Regions from separate parts of the Aeromicrobium sp. JP4 genome, predicted to be linked through region 2. Evidence: riboswitches for the same ligand, from Rfam matches in the RefSeq annotation. Region 2 holds a riboswitch; the other holds the start of a gene.
The links. A riboswitch is a leader RNA that binds a small molecule or an ion and turns the genes downstream of it on or off. The one in region 2 is predicted to bind thiamine pyrophosphate.
Positions count from the first base shown of each region.

Region 1: another riboswitch for thiamine pyrophosphate. It lies ahead of thiM (hydroxyethylthiazole kinase); the one in region 2 lies ahead of ACY1JX_RS08980 (ECF transporter S component).

Region 1 is NZ_CM143290.1:3,154,531-3,161,844, reverse strand. It holds gene ACY1JX_RS15585 (FtsX-like permease family protein) at 1-316, shown strand, start outside; gene ACY1JX_RS15580 (bifunctional hydroxymethylpyrimidine kinase/phosphomethylpyrimidine kinase) at 311-1,816, opposite strand; gene thiE (thiamine phosphate synthase) at 1,813-2,439, opposite strand; gene thiM (hydroxyethylthiazole kinase) at 2,460-3,269, opposite strand; TPP riboswitch at 3,260-3,352, opposite strand; gene ACY1JX_RS15565 (alpha/beta hydrolase family protein) at 3,390-4,028, opposite strand; gene ACY1JX_RS15560 (siderophore-interacting protein) at 4,205-5,932, shown strand; gene ACY1JX_RS15555 (FecCD family ABC transporter permease) at 5,944-6,975, shown strand; gene ACY1JX_RS15550 (FecCD family ABC transporter permease) at 6,972-7,314, shown strand, end outside.
Region 2 is NZ_CM143290.1:1,814,850-1,822,163, reverse strand. It holds gene ACY1JX_RS08990 (DUF6801 domain-containing protein) at 1-1,989, shown strand, start outside; gene ACY1JX_RS08985 (VanZ family protein) at 2,070-2,666, shown strand; TPP riboswitch at 2,673-2,782, shown strand; gene ACY1JX_RS08980 (ECF transporter S component) at 2,772-3,362, shown strand; gene ACY1JX_RS08975 (ABC transporter ATP-binding protein) at 3,359-4,708, shown strand; gene ACY1JX_RS08970 (energy-coupling factor transporter transmembrane component T family protein) at 4,705-5,382, shown strand; gene ACY1JX_RS08965 (DUF6801 domain-containing protein) at 5,541-6,542, shown strand; gene ACY1JX_RS08960 (ABC transporter ATP-binding protein) at 6,606-7,314, shown strand, end outside.

The DNA of each region.
Region 1 (7,314 bases), 1.3 Mb from region 2:
GAGCAGCCTGCGCACGACCACGCGGCGCCGGCGTGAGGAGATGTCCACGCTCCGCATGCTCGGTGCCACGCCGCGCCAGATCCGCTCGATGGTCACCCGCGAGGCGCTGCTGCTCGGGAGCCTCGCGATCGCGGCGGGAACGGTGCTCTCCGTGCTGCCGATGTCGATCCTCGGCCTCGGCATCCTCGCGAGGCCCTGGCCCCAGGGACCGCTGTGGGTCATCCCCGCGATCGGCGCCGTCGTGGTGCTCGTCGCGTTGACGTCGGTGCGCGGGGCGACGCGTCGCATCCTGCAGCGGCCGCCGCTCACCTCATGAGGGAACCGGACCGGTCATCCGCAGCGGCGCCTCGAAGAAGGCCAGCTCGTGCTCCGCGGAGACCCGGAAGGCGTGCCACATCGCCTCCCGGGTCACGTCGTCGGCGGACGTCGCCAACTCGGTGGTGATGTCGATCGCCCGCGCCGTCGCCTCGGCGAACGCCGGGTCGCCGTAGGTGCGCAGCCACTCCTGGTACGGGTGCCCGTCGACCGCACGGGCCTGCAGGTCCCGCCCGAGGTCGGCGTAGATCCAGTAGCAGGGCAGCACCGCAGCGGCCAGGACGCGATGGTCGCCGCGGGCCGCCGTCGCCAGCAGGTGGTCGAGGTAGGCCGTGGTCGCCGGCCCGGGAGGCGGCGGCTCCACGTCGCCGAGCCAGTCGGCGTGCAGCTGCAGCTCGGTGACCAGCGCACCGTGGGCTCCGGCGGCCCAGAACGACTGCTCGTCCAGGGTGGGCGCGAGCCGGCTGGCCTCGGACAGCACGCGGGCGTAGTCGCGGAGGTACAGCGCGTCCTGCGCGAGGTAGACGCCGAAGGCCTCCTTGGAGAGTGACCCGTCGGCCAGGCCACTGACGAAGGCGGACTCGGCGATCGCGGCACGCACGTCCCGCACGCCGTCCCACCACTGGTCCCGCACCTCGTCCGCGGTGGGCCGGGTGACCGTCCCGCCGCGAGCCCACATCCCGGCGAAGTGGCTGATCGGACCGTGACCCCGGCCGACCTCGAGCGACGCTCCGTGGCGGATGCTCTCGGTCAGCCACCGCTTCGCCTCGGCGGTCGCCGGCTCCCACGACCCGAGACGGGCTCGGTGCGTGGCCACGGCAGAGGACAGCGAGCAGCCCGTCCCGTGCGTGTTGGTCGTCGCGATCCTGGCTCCGGGGAACTCCACGACCTCACGGCCGCCGAGCCGGGTGCCGCCCACGTCGACGAGCGCGTCCGGCACGGCGTCGCCCTCGACGTGCCCGCCCTTCGCCAGGACGACGACGTCGTGGGTCGCCGAGACCTCCCGCGCCTGCTCCAGCACGTCCAGCCACCGGGCCGCCGGAGCACGCCCCGCCAGGACCGCGAGCTCGGCCACGTTCGGCGTGATCAGGTGCGCCAGTGGCAGGAGATCGCGCAGCGCCTGCTCGGCGTCGGCGTCGAGCAGGCGGTCGCCGCTCGTGGCGATCATGACCGGGTCGATCACGACCACCGGCGGTCGGGTCCGGCGAAGCCACGCCCCGACCGTCTCGATCACCTCGCGGCCTGCCAGCATCCCGATCTTCACCGCGTCCACGGTCACGTCGTCGCTGACCGCGTCCAGCTGCTCGGCGAGGAAGTCGGTCGGCGGCACGTGGACCGAGCGGACGCCCCGGGTGTTCTGGGCCACCAGCGCCGTGACCACCGCCATGCCGTAGCCACCCGCGGCGGCGATGCTCTTCAGGTCGGCCTGGATCCCCGCGCCGCCCGTCGGGTCGGTGCCCGCGATGGCGAGCACGCGCGGCACACGGTTCCCGCCGCTCATGCGACGCCTGCCCAGGCCGCCGCGAACTCCGCGGCCGCGCGCCGCGGGTCCTCCGCGGCGCAGATGCCGGAGACCACGGCGGCTCCCGCCGCACCGGCGGCCCGCAGCGGAGCCACGTCGGCGAGCCTGATCCCGCCGATCGCGACGGTCGGCAGCTGCGTCGACCGCGCGAGCTCGGCGAAGCCCGCCACCCCCAGGGGCGGTGGCGCGTCGGTCTTGGTGGCGGTCTGCCGGACCACCCCCACCCCGACATAGTCGACGCGACCGGGGTCGGCGGCGGCCGCTGCGAGCTCGGCGGGAGTCGCCGCGCTCACGCCGATCACCGCGCCCTCCCCCACCAGCCGACGCACGAGCGAGGGCGGCAGGTCGGACTGCCCGACGTGCACACCCGTCACCCGGGCACCCGCGGCACGTGCGGCCAGGAACACGTCGACCCGGTCATTGACGATCAGGGCGACGTCGTCGGGCAGCGCACGCGACACGGCCAGCACGATCTCGAGGAACCGCGCGGCCGGCAGGTCCTTCTCGCGCACCTGAACGGTCGTCACTCCCCCGGCCACCGCCTCGGCCACGGTCTCGGCGATGTCGCGTCCCCGCGAGGCGGCCAGGGCACTGTCGGTCACCAGGTACACCGAGAGGTCCGTCATGACAGCCGCGCCCGCGCCGCGAGGTCGGCCGCGCCGACCGAGTCCAGTGCGTCGATGAACGAGACGGCGAAGCTGCCGGGACCTGCACTGCGTTCGGCCGCCAGCTCCGCGGCCACGGTGTAGACCGTGACGGCCGCGACCGTAGCCGTGAACGCGTCCTCGGTGACCGCGGCGAACGCGGCCATCACCGCCCCGAGCGCACAGCCACCACCCGTGACCTTGGTCAGGAGCACGTCCCCGTTGGCGATCCGCACGACGCGCTCGCCGTCGGTCACGGCGTCGACCGGCCCGGACACGGCGACGACGCCCCCGGTGGTGGAGGCGAGCTTCCGGGCCAGGTCCAGCGCCCCGTCGACGTCGTCGGTGGAGTCGACGCCGCGGCCTCCGGCACCCGCGCCCGCCACCGCAATGATCTCCGAGGCGTTGCCCCGGATCACCGTCGGCCGCAGGTCGCGCAGCCGGTGGGCGAACGGGGTGCGGACCGGGAGGGATCCGACCGCCACGGGGTCGAGCACCCACGGCGTGCCGGCCCCCGCAGCGGCCGAGGCCGCCTCGAGCATGGCCTCACGCTGCTCCCCGGCCGGGGTGCCGAGGTTGATCAGCACCCCGCCGGCGACGGTGGCGAACGGTCCGGCCTCCTCGGGCACGTCGACCATCGCGGGGGCGGCGCCCACGGACAGCAGGGCGTTGGCGGTGAAGTTCACCACGACGCTGTTGGTGAGGCACTGCACCAGGGGCGCGTCCGCGCGCACCCGGGCCAGGGCTTCAGTGGTGGAGGTGAGCAGGTCTTCAGGCGTGCGCGACATCGCGACATCCCTTCGCTAGTGCGAACTAGATCAGGTTCGACGGGTGTGATCTCAGCCCCGGCGGGGCACCCCGTGTCTTGGCGCTCACAGGCTAGCGCCATGCCTTCGTCGTGCCGACGCCTAGCCCAGCGCTGCGACGAACTCCGCGACGAAGCGGTCCTGGAAGGCGTCGTGGTCCAGGCCCGGCGTGGGCACCTTGTTCGACGGCAGCGGCGACATGAAGTCGAAGTGACCGACGCCCTCGGAGCGACGCAGGTCGAGCCCGGCGGGCGCCGGGCGCAGCACCTCGGCCGACTCCGGCGGCGTCACGGTGTCCTCCGAACCGACGAAGGCGGTGATCGGCACGGCCACCTCGTCGAGGGCATCGGGTCCGCTGAACCAGCCGGCCGCGGGCGCGAGCACGATGACGCGGGAGACCCGCGGCTCTGAGGGGACCTCGAACGCCTCGCCCCGGTGGTTGCGCGGCTGGGCTCCGGCGAGGCAGAGCGCCGCGCAGCCACCCAGGGAGTGACCCGCCGCGACGACGGGGAGGTCATCCCGCCTGATCTCCGTCAGCGGCACCCGAAGCGCGGACACGCGCTCACGCACCACATCGTCGGTGAAGACCTCGGTCAGGTGGTGGGCCGGGGCGGCCACGATGAAGCCCGCGTCGGCCGCGGCGCGCAGGAGCCGCTCGTAGCGGGTCGGGTCGCCACCGGCTCCGGGGGCGAAGAGCAGGATGCCTCGGGGATCGTCGGACGTCAGCAGGATCGGCGTCATGGTCACGACCCTAGGCGGATCCGCGGGGTGAGACACCCCTGCGCGTCGCCGGAGAAAGGTGAGGCTACCCTTCCTATGTTGTTGTCTTCGACCCGCTCGGGAGTCTCCGGATGCCTCGTACGTCCCGCCCGCTGACCATTCATCCGATCGTCCTGCGCAGGGCCGAGGTGACGCGAGTGGTTGACGTCAGCCCCAACCTGCGGCGTCTCACGCTCGCAGGTCCAGACCTCGCCGAGGGCGTCATGGGAGAGGGATTCGCGCGCCCCGCCTTCTCCTCGACTGGGTTCGACGACCACGTGAAGATGGTCGTCCCGCCCGCCGACGGCGGCCTGCCCCGAGCCGGGACGCAGGAGGAGCGACGCTTCGCGTGGAACCCCGAGGTGCTCGAGTTCACCCGCGACTACACCGTCCGCGGCTGGGACCCGGACGCCGGCACCTTCGACGTCGAGGTCGTCCGACACGAGCACGGCCTGGCCGCCGAGTGGGCATTCCGCGCCGCGCCGGGCGATGCCATCCACTTCGCCGGCCCCAAGTCCTGCGCCGGGGTCAACCACGACGCCGACTGGCACCTGATCGCCGGCGACGAGACGGCCCTGCCCGCGGTCGCGCGGTGGCTCGAGGAGGCTCCCGAGGACGTGCGCGGGCACGCCATCGTGGAGGTGCCGACCGAGGCAGACCGCCTCGACCTCCGCAGGCCCGCCGGCGTGACCCTCGAGTGGCTGGTGCGCGGCGAGGTCCCTGCCGGGCACAGCCGCCAGCTCGATGCCGCGGTGCGCCGGTTCACTCCCCCACCCGGTCGCGGCTTCGCGTGGATCGCCGGCGAGGCGATGACGATCGCGCCCCTGCGGCGCTACCTGCGCAACGACCTGGGACTGCCGAAGGAGGACGTCGAGGTCGTCGGGTACTGGCGACGGATGGCCTCGCCCGAGGAGACGGTCGTGCAGCCCGCGGAGCGCGACGACGCCGAGCGGCTCGTCCCCCCGGCACCCGCCGCCGAGGAGTCCGCCCGCGCCGTGCTCGAGGACGTCCACGAGATGACCGAGCTGGCGCCGCCCATCGTCACGCGCGTCGCCGTGACCCTCGGGATCAACCCGGCCGTCGCCCGTGGCGCCGACACCGTCGCGGCGCTCGCCGAAGCCACCGGGATCGCCACCGAGAGGCTCGCACCGCTGCTGGACGCGATGACCGCCCTCGACCTGCTCGAGCACGACGGCAAGGCCTACCGGAACACCTCGCGGGGTGCCGTCCTCATGGAGGAGCACTCCATCGACGCGCTCGACCTCGACGACCCGGCGAACCGTGACGCGCTCGCGCTGGTCGACCTGCTCGACGTGCTTCGCAGCGGCCGCCCGTCGGCGCGCTCCGGCTCCGACGCCTGGCGCGACCGACGCGCCGCCGATCCGGCACTGCAGGCGGGCTACGACACGCGAGCCGCCGACGAGCTGCAGTACGTCCTGCAGCACCTGGCCGACCTGGGCCCCGTGAAGGCCGCGCGCACCCTGGCCGTCTCCGGGGACGCCGCGGCGCTGGTCGCCTCCTCGATCGCCGCCGGCCGCACCGTCCACCTCCCCGGCGAGGACGTCGCGCAGTGGCCGGCCCACGACTGCGCCGTGCTGGTCGGGGCCCTCGAGGGCCGCACCGACGTCGACGCGCTGCGCGTCCTGCGCGCCGCCCTGTCCGCCGGCACCACCGTCGTGCTGTCCGAGCGGGTCGCCGACGGAGCCGACGAGGACGACCACGTCGCCGAGCACGCGCTGACCAGCCTGGCGCTGAGCGGACTGCCGCTGCGCACCCGGGACGAGCTGACGGCCCTGCTGCGCCGCGCCGGTGCGAGCGAGGTCGAGCGCGAGGTGCTGGGTTGGGGCTTCGGCCAGCTGTCCCGCGTCCTCGTCGCGCAGGCCTGAGCGGAGCCCGGATGACGACGACGGCCCAGGCGCGCGCGGACACGTCCCGCCGCGTGCGCATGCCGCTCGCGGTCCTCGGGCTGTCGGTGGCGCTGCTGGTCGCGGTCGCCGCGAGCCTCCTCGTCGGCACCGAGTCCATCGCGCCCCACCGCGCACTGGCCGGCCTGCTCGGGCGCGGCGACGCCGAGGCGGAGGCGCTGATGCAGTCCTACCGGCTGCCCCGCACGCTCGTCGCGATCTGGGTGGGCGCGGCGCTGGGCACGGCTGGCGCGCTCATCCAGGCCTACACGCGCAACCCGCTGGCCGATCCCGGGATTCTCGGCGTCAACGACGGCGCTGCGCTCGGGGTGACCGTGGCGGTCGCGGTCGGGGCCACCGGAGCGGTCGGCACCCTCGTGTGGCCCGCCCTCGTCGGCGCCGGGCTGGCCACCCTCGCGGTCCTCTTGCTCGCCGCCACCGGCCGCGGACCCGCCACTCCCGTGCGCATGACCTTGGCCGGCGTCGCACTGGCCGCCGTCCTGGCCGGCGTGGCCACCGCGATCCGGCTCAGCGATCCCGAGACCTTCGAGCGCTTCCGCTCCTGGGCGGCGGGGTCGGTTGCCGGCCGCTCGCTCGACGACCTGGCCGGAGTCGTTCCCTACGTCCTCGCCGGCCTGGTCCTGGGGCTCGGGCTGTTGAAGGCGCTCAACGCGGTCGCCCTCGGTGACGACGTCGCGGCCTCGCTCGGCGTGGACCCGCGACGCACCCGGCTGCTGACCGTGCTCTCGGTGACCCTGCTGGTCGGCTCGGCCACCGCCGTGGCCGGACCGATCTGGTTCCTCGGACTGATGGTGCCGCACGTGTGCCGCCTGCTCGTCGGCAACGACCACGCCCGGATCGTCCCGCTGTCGATGCTGGCGGCACCGACGATCCTGCTCCTGGCCGACACGCTCGCCCGGGTGGCGGTGCCGCTGCGGGAGATGCCGGTCGGCGTCGTCACCGCGTTCGTGGGCGCACCTGTGCTGATCTGGCTCATCTCCCGTCGGCAGGTGCCCACCCAGTGATCACCCGTTCGCCCGCCGAGCAGGGCTTCCTCGTGGTGCGAGCGCCCCGTGTCCTCGCGATCTCCGGGCTCGTCCCGGTGCGTGCGGTGCTGGGCTGCGCGGCCCTGCTGGTCGCCACGCTCGTCGTGACGGGCGCGTGCCTGATGCTCGGCGAGGTCACCTTCTCCCCGACGGAGGTCGGCCAGGCCCTCTTCGGGGACGCGGCCCGCGACGTCGAGCTGTTCGTCGTGCAGTGGCGGCTCCCTCGAGCGCTGGCTGCCGCCGCGTTCGGGGCCATGCTCGGCGTGGCCGGCGCGATCTTCCAGACCGTCACGCGCAATCCGCTGGGCAGCCCCGACA
Region 2 (7,314 bases):
GTCGCCGCCCTGGGCCTGGCCGCCGCCGGCGTCGTCGGTGCCGGCTTCCTCAGCCCGGCGGCCGCCGACCAGACGCTCGAGAAGGACTTCCCCTTCAAGTGCGAGGTCATCGCCGGCGGTCTGAATCTCGGCATCCAGGACATCGGCGTCAAGGCCACGACGGTGGTCCCGGACTCGGTGACTCCCGGCGAGACCATCCCCTCCACCGCCGTGAGCATCACGCTCACGATGCCGGAGCTCCTGCGCCAGTCCACCGCGCTGCTGCTCGGAGGACGTGAGGCAGCGGGTGCGTCCACCGACTCCGCCGTCACCCTCACCTCGGGCGGTCAGACGATGACGGTCGCGATCCCCGAGCTGGGCTCGGCCCGCACGCCGATCCCGCAGGTGGCGAACGAGCCGTGGCTCATCCCGGCCACCGGCATGGTGCCGCCCATCACGGTGCCGGACTACGCCACCGACACGGTGGTCGTGGGCATGCCCCAGGCCTTCAACATCACCGCCACCATCTACAAGGCGGACGACTCCACGATCCCGTCGACGCTCTCGTGCACCGGTCCCGCTGACCTGGCCCTGGGTTCGATCGCGGTGACCGAGCCGACGACGGAGCCGACGACCGAGCCGACCACGGAGCCGACGACGGAGCCGACGACGGAGCCGACGACGGAGCCGACGACCGAGCCGACCACGGAACCGACGACGGAGCCGACGACGGAGCCGACGACCGAGCCGACGACGGAGCCGACGACGGAGCCGACGACGGAGCCGACGACGGAGCCGACGACGGAGCCGACCACGGAACCGACGACGGAGCCCACCACGGAGCCGACGACGGAGCCCACCACGGAGCCGACGACGGAGCCGACCGAGCCCACGCCGACTGAGCCGGTCGACCTCTCGAAGAGCTTCACGTACGTGTGCGAGGTCGTCGCTGGCGGACTCAACCTGGGCAACCACGACATCGGCGTCCTGGCCGAGACGACGGTTCCCGGCTCAGTGCGCCCCGGTGAGACCATCGCGGAGCGCGGGGTCAGCATCACGCTGACGATGCCGGAGCTGCTGCGCGAGTCGACCGTGCTCCTGTTGGGTGGCCGGTCGGCCGAGGGCGGCTCGACCGATGCCGCCATCACGCTCACCACCGGCGGTCAGACGTCGACGGTCGCGATCCCGAACCTGAGCTCCCCCCGCACGGACATCCCGCAGCAGGCCGGCTCCCCGTGGCTGATCCCGGCCTCGGGCACGGTGCCCTCGATCACCGTCCCGGCCTACGCGGCCGAGTCGGTGGCGCTGGGCATGCCGCAGGACTTCACCATTGCGGCGACGATCCACACCACGAGCACCACGCTGCCGGCGGCACTGACCTGCGCGGGTCCGTCCGCGCTGGATCTCGGCAGCATCCCGGTCTCGGGCGACCCCGTCACCAACCCGACGACCGAGCCGACCTCGGAGCCGACGACCGAGCCGACTTCGGAGCCAACCTCGGAGCCGACGAGCGAACCGACCTCGGAGCCGACGAGCGAACCGACCGCGGAGCCGACGTCCGAGCCCACGACCGACCCGGGCGAGGAGCCCGCCGACGATGAGGTCGAGCTGCTCAGCTCCGACGTGCTGTCGCCCGGCGACACGATCACCTTCGCGTTCGGGCCGGACTGGATCGGCAAGGAGCTGGCCTTCGAGCTGCACTCCGACCCGATCGCGATGGGCACGCGAGTGGTGAGCACCTCGGGCGAGGCCTCGGTGCGCATCCCGACCAACGCGCCGCTGGGCTCCCACACGGTGAAGGTGCTCAGCCGGGGCGTCGTCATCGCCGAGGTCCCGGTGGAGATCGTCGCCGCCGACGCCGGCGGCGACGCGTCGGACGACGACTGGGCCAGCGACGACTACCTGGCCGCCGCCGGTGGCCCAGGGCTCGGTGTCGCAGTCCTCGGCGGTGCCCTGGTCGTGGCTGGTGCAGCCGTGATGCTGCAACGTCGCCGCACGCGTCGCGACTGAGTGCCGCCGGGGGAGCGGGGGCGGGTCTCTGCGGACCCGCCCCCGCCCTTGGCGTGCCCGGGGGTTGAGAGGATCCTCCGGTGCCCACCGTCGAGATCCCCATGCTCCCCGTGCTGATCCCGGCGACGATCGCCGCGATCGCCGCGTCGCTCGGGTGGCTGCACCGTCGCGGGCGCCTCACACCGCTGCGCGCCGCGGTCGGCGTGGTCGCGTGCGTCTACGGCGCCGCCGTCCTGGCGCACGTGCTCCTGCCGTTCCCCGTCGCCACGGAGGACCCGCGGCCGTGGCGCGTCCTGGTCCACCTCACGCCGTTCATCGATGTCCTGGACGACCCCGCCGGGATGCTCCTGAACATCCTGCTCTTCGTGCCCCTCGGAATGCTCCTGCCGCTCGTCACCCGAGTCCGGACGGTGCGCCGGGCGGCGGCCGTGGGTTTGCTGGTCAGCGTGGCCATCGAGGCGGTGCAGCTGGCCGGAGTGCTCGTGGTGGGCACCGGCCGGATCGCCGATGTCGACGACCTCGTCGGCAACACCCTGGGCACCGCGATCGGCTGGACCGCCTGCGTGCTGCTGATGCAGCTCCCACCGCTGGGCCGGCTCGCGGCTCGGGCCTCCTGGGCAGAGGACGGAATCGCCTCGGGGGCCGCCCCCGGTGCCGCGCCCGCCACGGGAGGCTAGGCTGGCTGCACACGACAGGGGAGCGCCATGCAGAGGGCGCTGAGAGTGCGGAACAGCCGCAGACCCTTGAACCTGCTCCGGTTAGCACCGGCGAAGGGAGTCACGATGACATCTGCTGTCCGTTCCACCACGAGGTATCGCACGCTCGACCTGGTGACCATCACGATGCTCGGCGTCGCGTTCGGCGTCGTCTTCTGGGGCTGGGGGAAGCTCTACGCCCTCGTCGACATCGGTGCGGCCGTGGGATTCAAGCCGGCTGCGGCCCTCCTCGCCGGGATGTGGCTCATCGCCGGCGTCGTCGGCGGCCTGATCGTCCGCCGCCCAGGTGCGGCGCTCGCCACCGAGCTCGTCGCCGCGCTCGTGTCCACGATCGTCCTCGGCGGCACCGAGTGGGGCAGCGCGGTGCTGATCTCGGGCCTCGTCCAAGGGCTCGGGGCCGAGCTCGCGTTCGCGATCTTCCTGTACCGGAGGTTCGACCTGCCGACTGCCGTCCTCGCGGGCGCGTTGTCGGCGGTCTTCGCAGCCTTCTACGAATGGAACTACTACTACGCGGACTGGGACCTGACGTGGCGGCTGTTCCACCTGGGCTTCTTCGTCACGTCCGGCATCATCATCGCCGGGTTGGGTGGCTGGCTCCTGGTGCGTGCGCTCGCACAGGCAGGTGCGCTCGACTCGTTCGCTGCCGGCCGGCAGTGACGGTCGCGTTCCACGACTACTCCTGGACGCCGCTGCACGCCCGCCGCCCGGCGCTCGACCGGCTTGACCTGCGCATCGACCCCGGTGAGCGCGTCCTGCTGGTCGGGCCCAGCGGCAGTGGCAAGTCGACCGCCCTGCATGCGATCGCCGGCGCACTCGGCACGACGCTGGTCGGCGAGGCCAGCGGATCGGTCGAGGTGCACGGGCGCATCGGGATGGTCACCCAGAACCCGTCCTCGTCGATCGTCGCGGACCGGATCGGGCGCGACGTGGCGTTCGGCCCGGAGAACCTGGGTCTGCCGCGCGAGGAGATCTGGCGACGGGTCGACGCCGCGCTCGAGGCGGTGGGCCTGGATCAGGGGCGTGAGCGCTTCACCAGTGCACTGTCGGGCGGAGAGCGGCACCGTCTCGCGCTCGCGGGCGCCCTGGCGACGGAGCCGGACCTGCTCCTGCTGGACGAGCCGACGTCCATGCTGGACGCCGAGCTGGCGGCGGAGGTCCGCGACGCCGTCCTGCGCGTCGTCGGTGACCGCTCGCTCCTCGTGGTCGAGCACCGCTTCGAGCTCTGGCTCGACCATGTCGACCGGGTCGTCGTGCTCGAGGAGGGGCGACCGGTCTTCGACGGGTCCGTGCCGTCGTTCCGTGGCGCTGCCGTGCCGGAGGCGCTATGGATGCCGGGGCGCCCGGCGCCCGAGCCGGCCTGGATCCCTGAGGAACTGGTGCACCCGTTCGCCCCGGCCGGCGTCACCGCGCGTGCGCTGGTGATCGACCGGGTCACGCGCACGCTGCGGGGCACCGAGCGCACGCGGGCGGTCGACGGGCTGACGCTCGAGCTGGCACCCGGCACCCTGACAGCGCTCGTGGGCCGCAGCGGAGCGGGCAAGTCCACGGCGCTGCTGGCGCTGGGCGGACTCCTGGAGCCCGTCTCGGGGGAAGTCGACGCACCGGCCGAGCTCGGCTGGTGCCCCCAGGACCCCGAGCTCGGCTTCGTCGCGCGGACGGTGCGCGAGGAGCTGGAGGCCAGCCCTGCGGCGTTCGGGCGCACCGTCGACGTCGACGCGGTGCTCGAGGTCATCGGCCTGGTCGGCCGTGGTGACGATCACCCCTACCGGCTGTCGGGCGGAGAGCAGCGCCGGCTGGCGCTCGCGGCCAGCTGCGCGCACCGGCCGGGGCTGGTCCTCGCGGACGAGCCCACCGTCGGACAGGACCGAGGCACGTGGGCGACCGTCGCCGGCTGGCTGGGGGCGTCGGCGCAGGCAGGTGCCACGGTGGCCGTCTCCACGCACGATCCGGACCTGCCGCGCGACCGCGACGTGGTCCTGCATGAGGGAGTCGTCGTGCGATGACTGGCCTGATCACGCGACTCAACCCGCTCGTCCTGCTGGCGATCGGCGTCGCCGCGGCCCTCGGCTCACCGGCGATCCGCACGATGCCGATCGCCGTGACGTGCGCCGCCGTCTACGTCGTGGCGGTCGTGGCGGTGGTGCCCTCGTGGCGGTATCCGGTGGTGTGCCTGGCCTTCGTGGCGCTCCCGGTCGCCACGATCGTGTGGAGCACGTGGCTGTTCGGCGGTCGCGACCTCGAGGTCGCGGCGGTCGCGGGAGTGCGGACCTTCGTCATGGCGTGGCCGGGCGCCGTGGCCGCCGGCTACATCGACGTCGCGCGCCTCGGCGACTACCTGGCCCAGACGCTGCACGTTCCCAGTCGGTTCGCCGCTGCGCTGTCCGCCGCGCTGCAACGGGTCGGCGGGGCGTGGCAGGCCTGGCACGACCTCGACCGGGCCCGCAGGGCGCGCGGGCTGCGGCGCCGCCCGTGGCCGATGGCCTTCGCGCTGCTGGTCCACACGATGAGGGACGCGAGCCGAACGTCGATCGCGATGGACGCCCGCGGCTTCGCCACGGCCGGGCGTCGGACGTGGGCCGAGGCGGCGACCTGGCCGCCGATCGACCTGCTCGCGCTGGCCTTCGCGGCCGCCGCAGGCGCCCTTCCCGTGCTCTTGTTACTCGCGAGTCGGGTGTGATCCCTCGACGGACGAGAGTGGCTTGCATCACAGTGCAACTAGAGGTTACAGTCGACGCGATTGCGACCCGGGGGTGGCAATCAGCCGGGTCTGTCCAGTCGTGAAGCGAGGAAACCATGCGCTTGAGCGCTCATGTACGTCGAGGCCTTCGCCTCGCGGTGGCCAGTGCCGTGGTCGGTGGCGGCGCCATCGCCTTCTCCGCGCCCGCGCAGGCCGTGCCGGCCAGCATCGACCGTGTCCCCTACGTCTGCAAGGCGCTGAACTCCACGATCGACCTCTCGCTCCAAGGGCCCAAGCAGTTCTACGTGACGTCGCAGACCGATCTGCCTGCGAGCGTCGAAGCCGGTGCAACTGTGCCCGCGACCGAGACGTCGCTGACGCTCGCGCTGTCGACCGCGCTCGTCGATCGGCTCTACGGACCGATGAAGGTGCGCCGGGTCAAGGGTTCCTCGACCACGAAGGTCGACCTTCAGGCCGTGGCGCCCGGGGGCGAGCTCGTCGAGACGATGAGCCCCGACGTCAAGGGACCCAACGGCGAGCCGGGACCCCTGGTCAACGACTGGGTCGACCTGACCGAGGGCAGCGAGGTGTCGATCGTCGCTCGCGGCAGGGTCGACGCCGTCGACGTGCCGCAGGCCGCTGACGGCAACGGCCTCATCTACGTCCAGATGCCCCTCAGCTTCACGCTCCACTCGGAGATGGACCCGCCGGTCGTCGGATCGATCTCCAAGGCCGACCTGCGGTGCACCCGCGGAGTGTTGAACTCGGCCGGGGACGGCGTCGTTCCCGACAAGGAGCAGCGCATCATCGGCACCATCGCGGTCGGAGCGGGCTGCTCCCAGACCGAGTGCCCGCCGCCGCCTGTCGGGTCCGGGACCGAGACACCTGAAGATCCCGACGTTCCCGACGGAAGCGGAACCGACCCCGAGGTGATCGACCCGGTCAACCCCGACGATCCCACCGACGTCAGCGACAGCGGGTACACCTGGGAGGACAGCGACGGCGACGGCGTGGCGGACACCACGACCAGCGTCTCCGCCGAGACGGCCGAGCTCCCTGCGACCGGGTCCCCGTTCGCTGCCGGCCTGGCCGCCCTCTTCGGCCTTCTCGTGGCGATCCGCCTGGCGCTCGCGGTGAGGGAGCGGCGCGCCGGCGCGTGATCCGGACGAGTTCCTCCAGGTGCCCGCGAACGCGCGGGCTCCGTCCCCCTGACAAGGAGCCCCATGGGTGTCGAAGTTCGCGTCGAAGGCCTGACCAAGACGTTCGGTCAGCAGACGATCTGGCGTGACGTGTCGCTGACGCTGCCCGCCGGGCAGATCAGCGTCATGCTCGGCCCGTCGGGCACCGGCAAGTCGGTGTTCCTCAAGGCGCTCATCGGCCTGCTCAAGCCCGACGAGGGACACATCTTCATCGAGGGCACCGACATCGCCACCTGCAGCGAGCGCGAGCTCTACGAGATCCGCAAGCTGTTCGGCGTGCTGTTCCAGGACGGGGCCATGTTCGGGTCGATGACCCTGTTCGACAACGTGGCCTTCCCCCTGCGCGAGCACACCCGCAAGAACGAGACCGAGATTCGCGACATCGTCATGGAGAAGATGTCGATGGTCGGCCTCGTGGGCGCCGAGATGAAGCTCCCCGGTGAGATCTCCGGCGGTATGCGCAAGCGAGCCGGCCTCGCTCGTGCGCTGGTGCTCGAGCCCGAGATCATCCTGTTCGACGAGCCGGACTCCGGCCTGGATCCGGTGCGCACCGCGTTCATCAACCAGCTCATGGTCGACCTGAACGCCCAGACCGAGGCCACCTTCCTCATCGTCACCCACGACATCAACACCGCGCGCACGGTGCCCGACAACATCGGCCTGCTCTACCACCGCCACCTCTCGATGTTCGGTCCCCGCGAGATGCTGCTCTCGAGCGAGGAGCCGGCGGTGC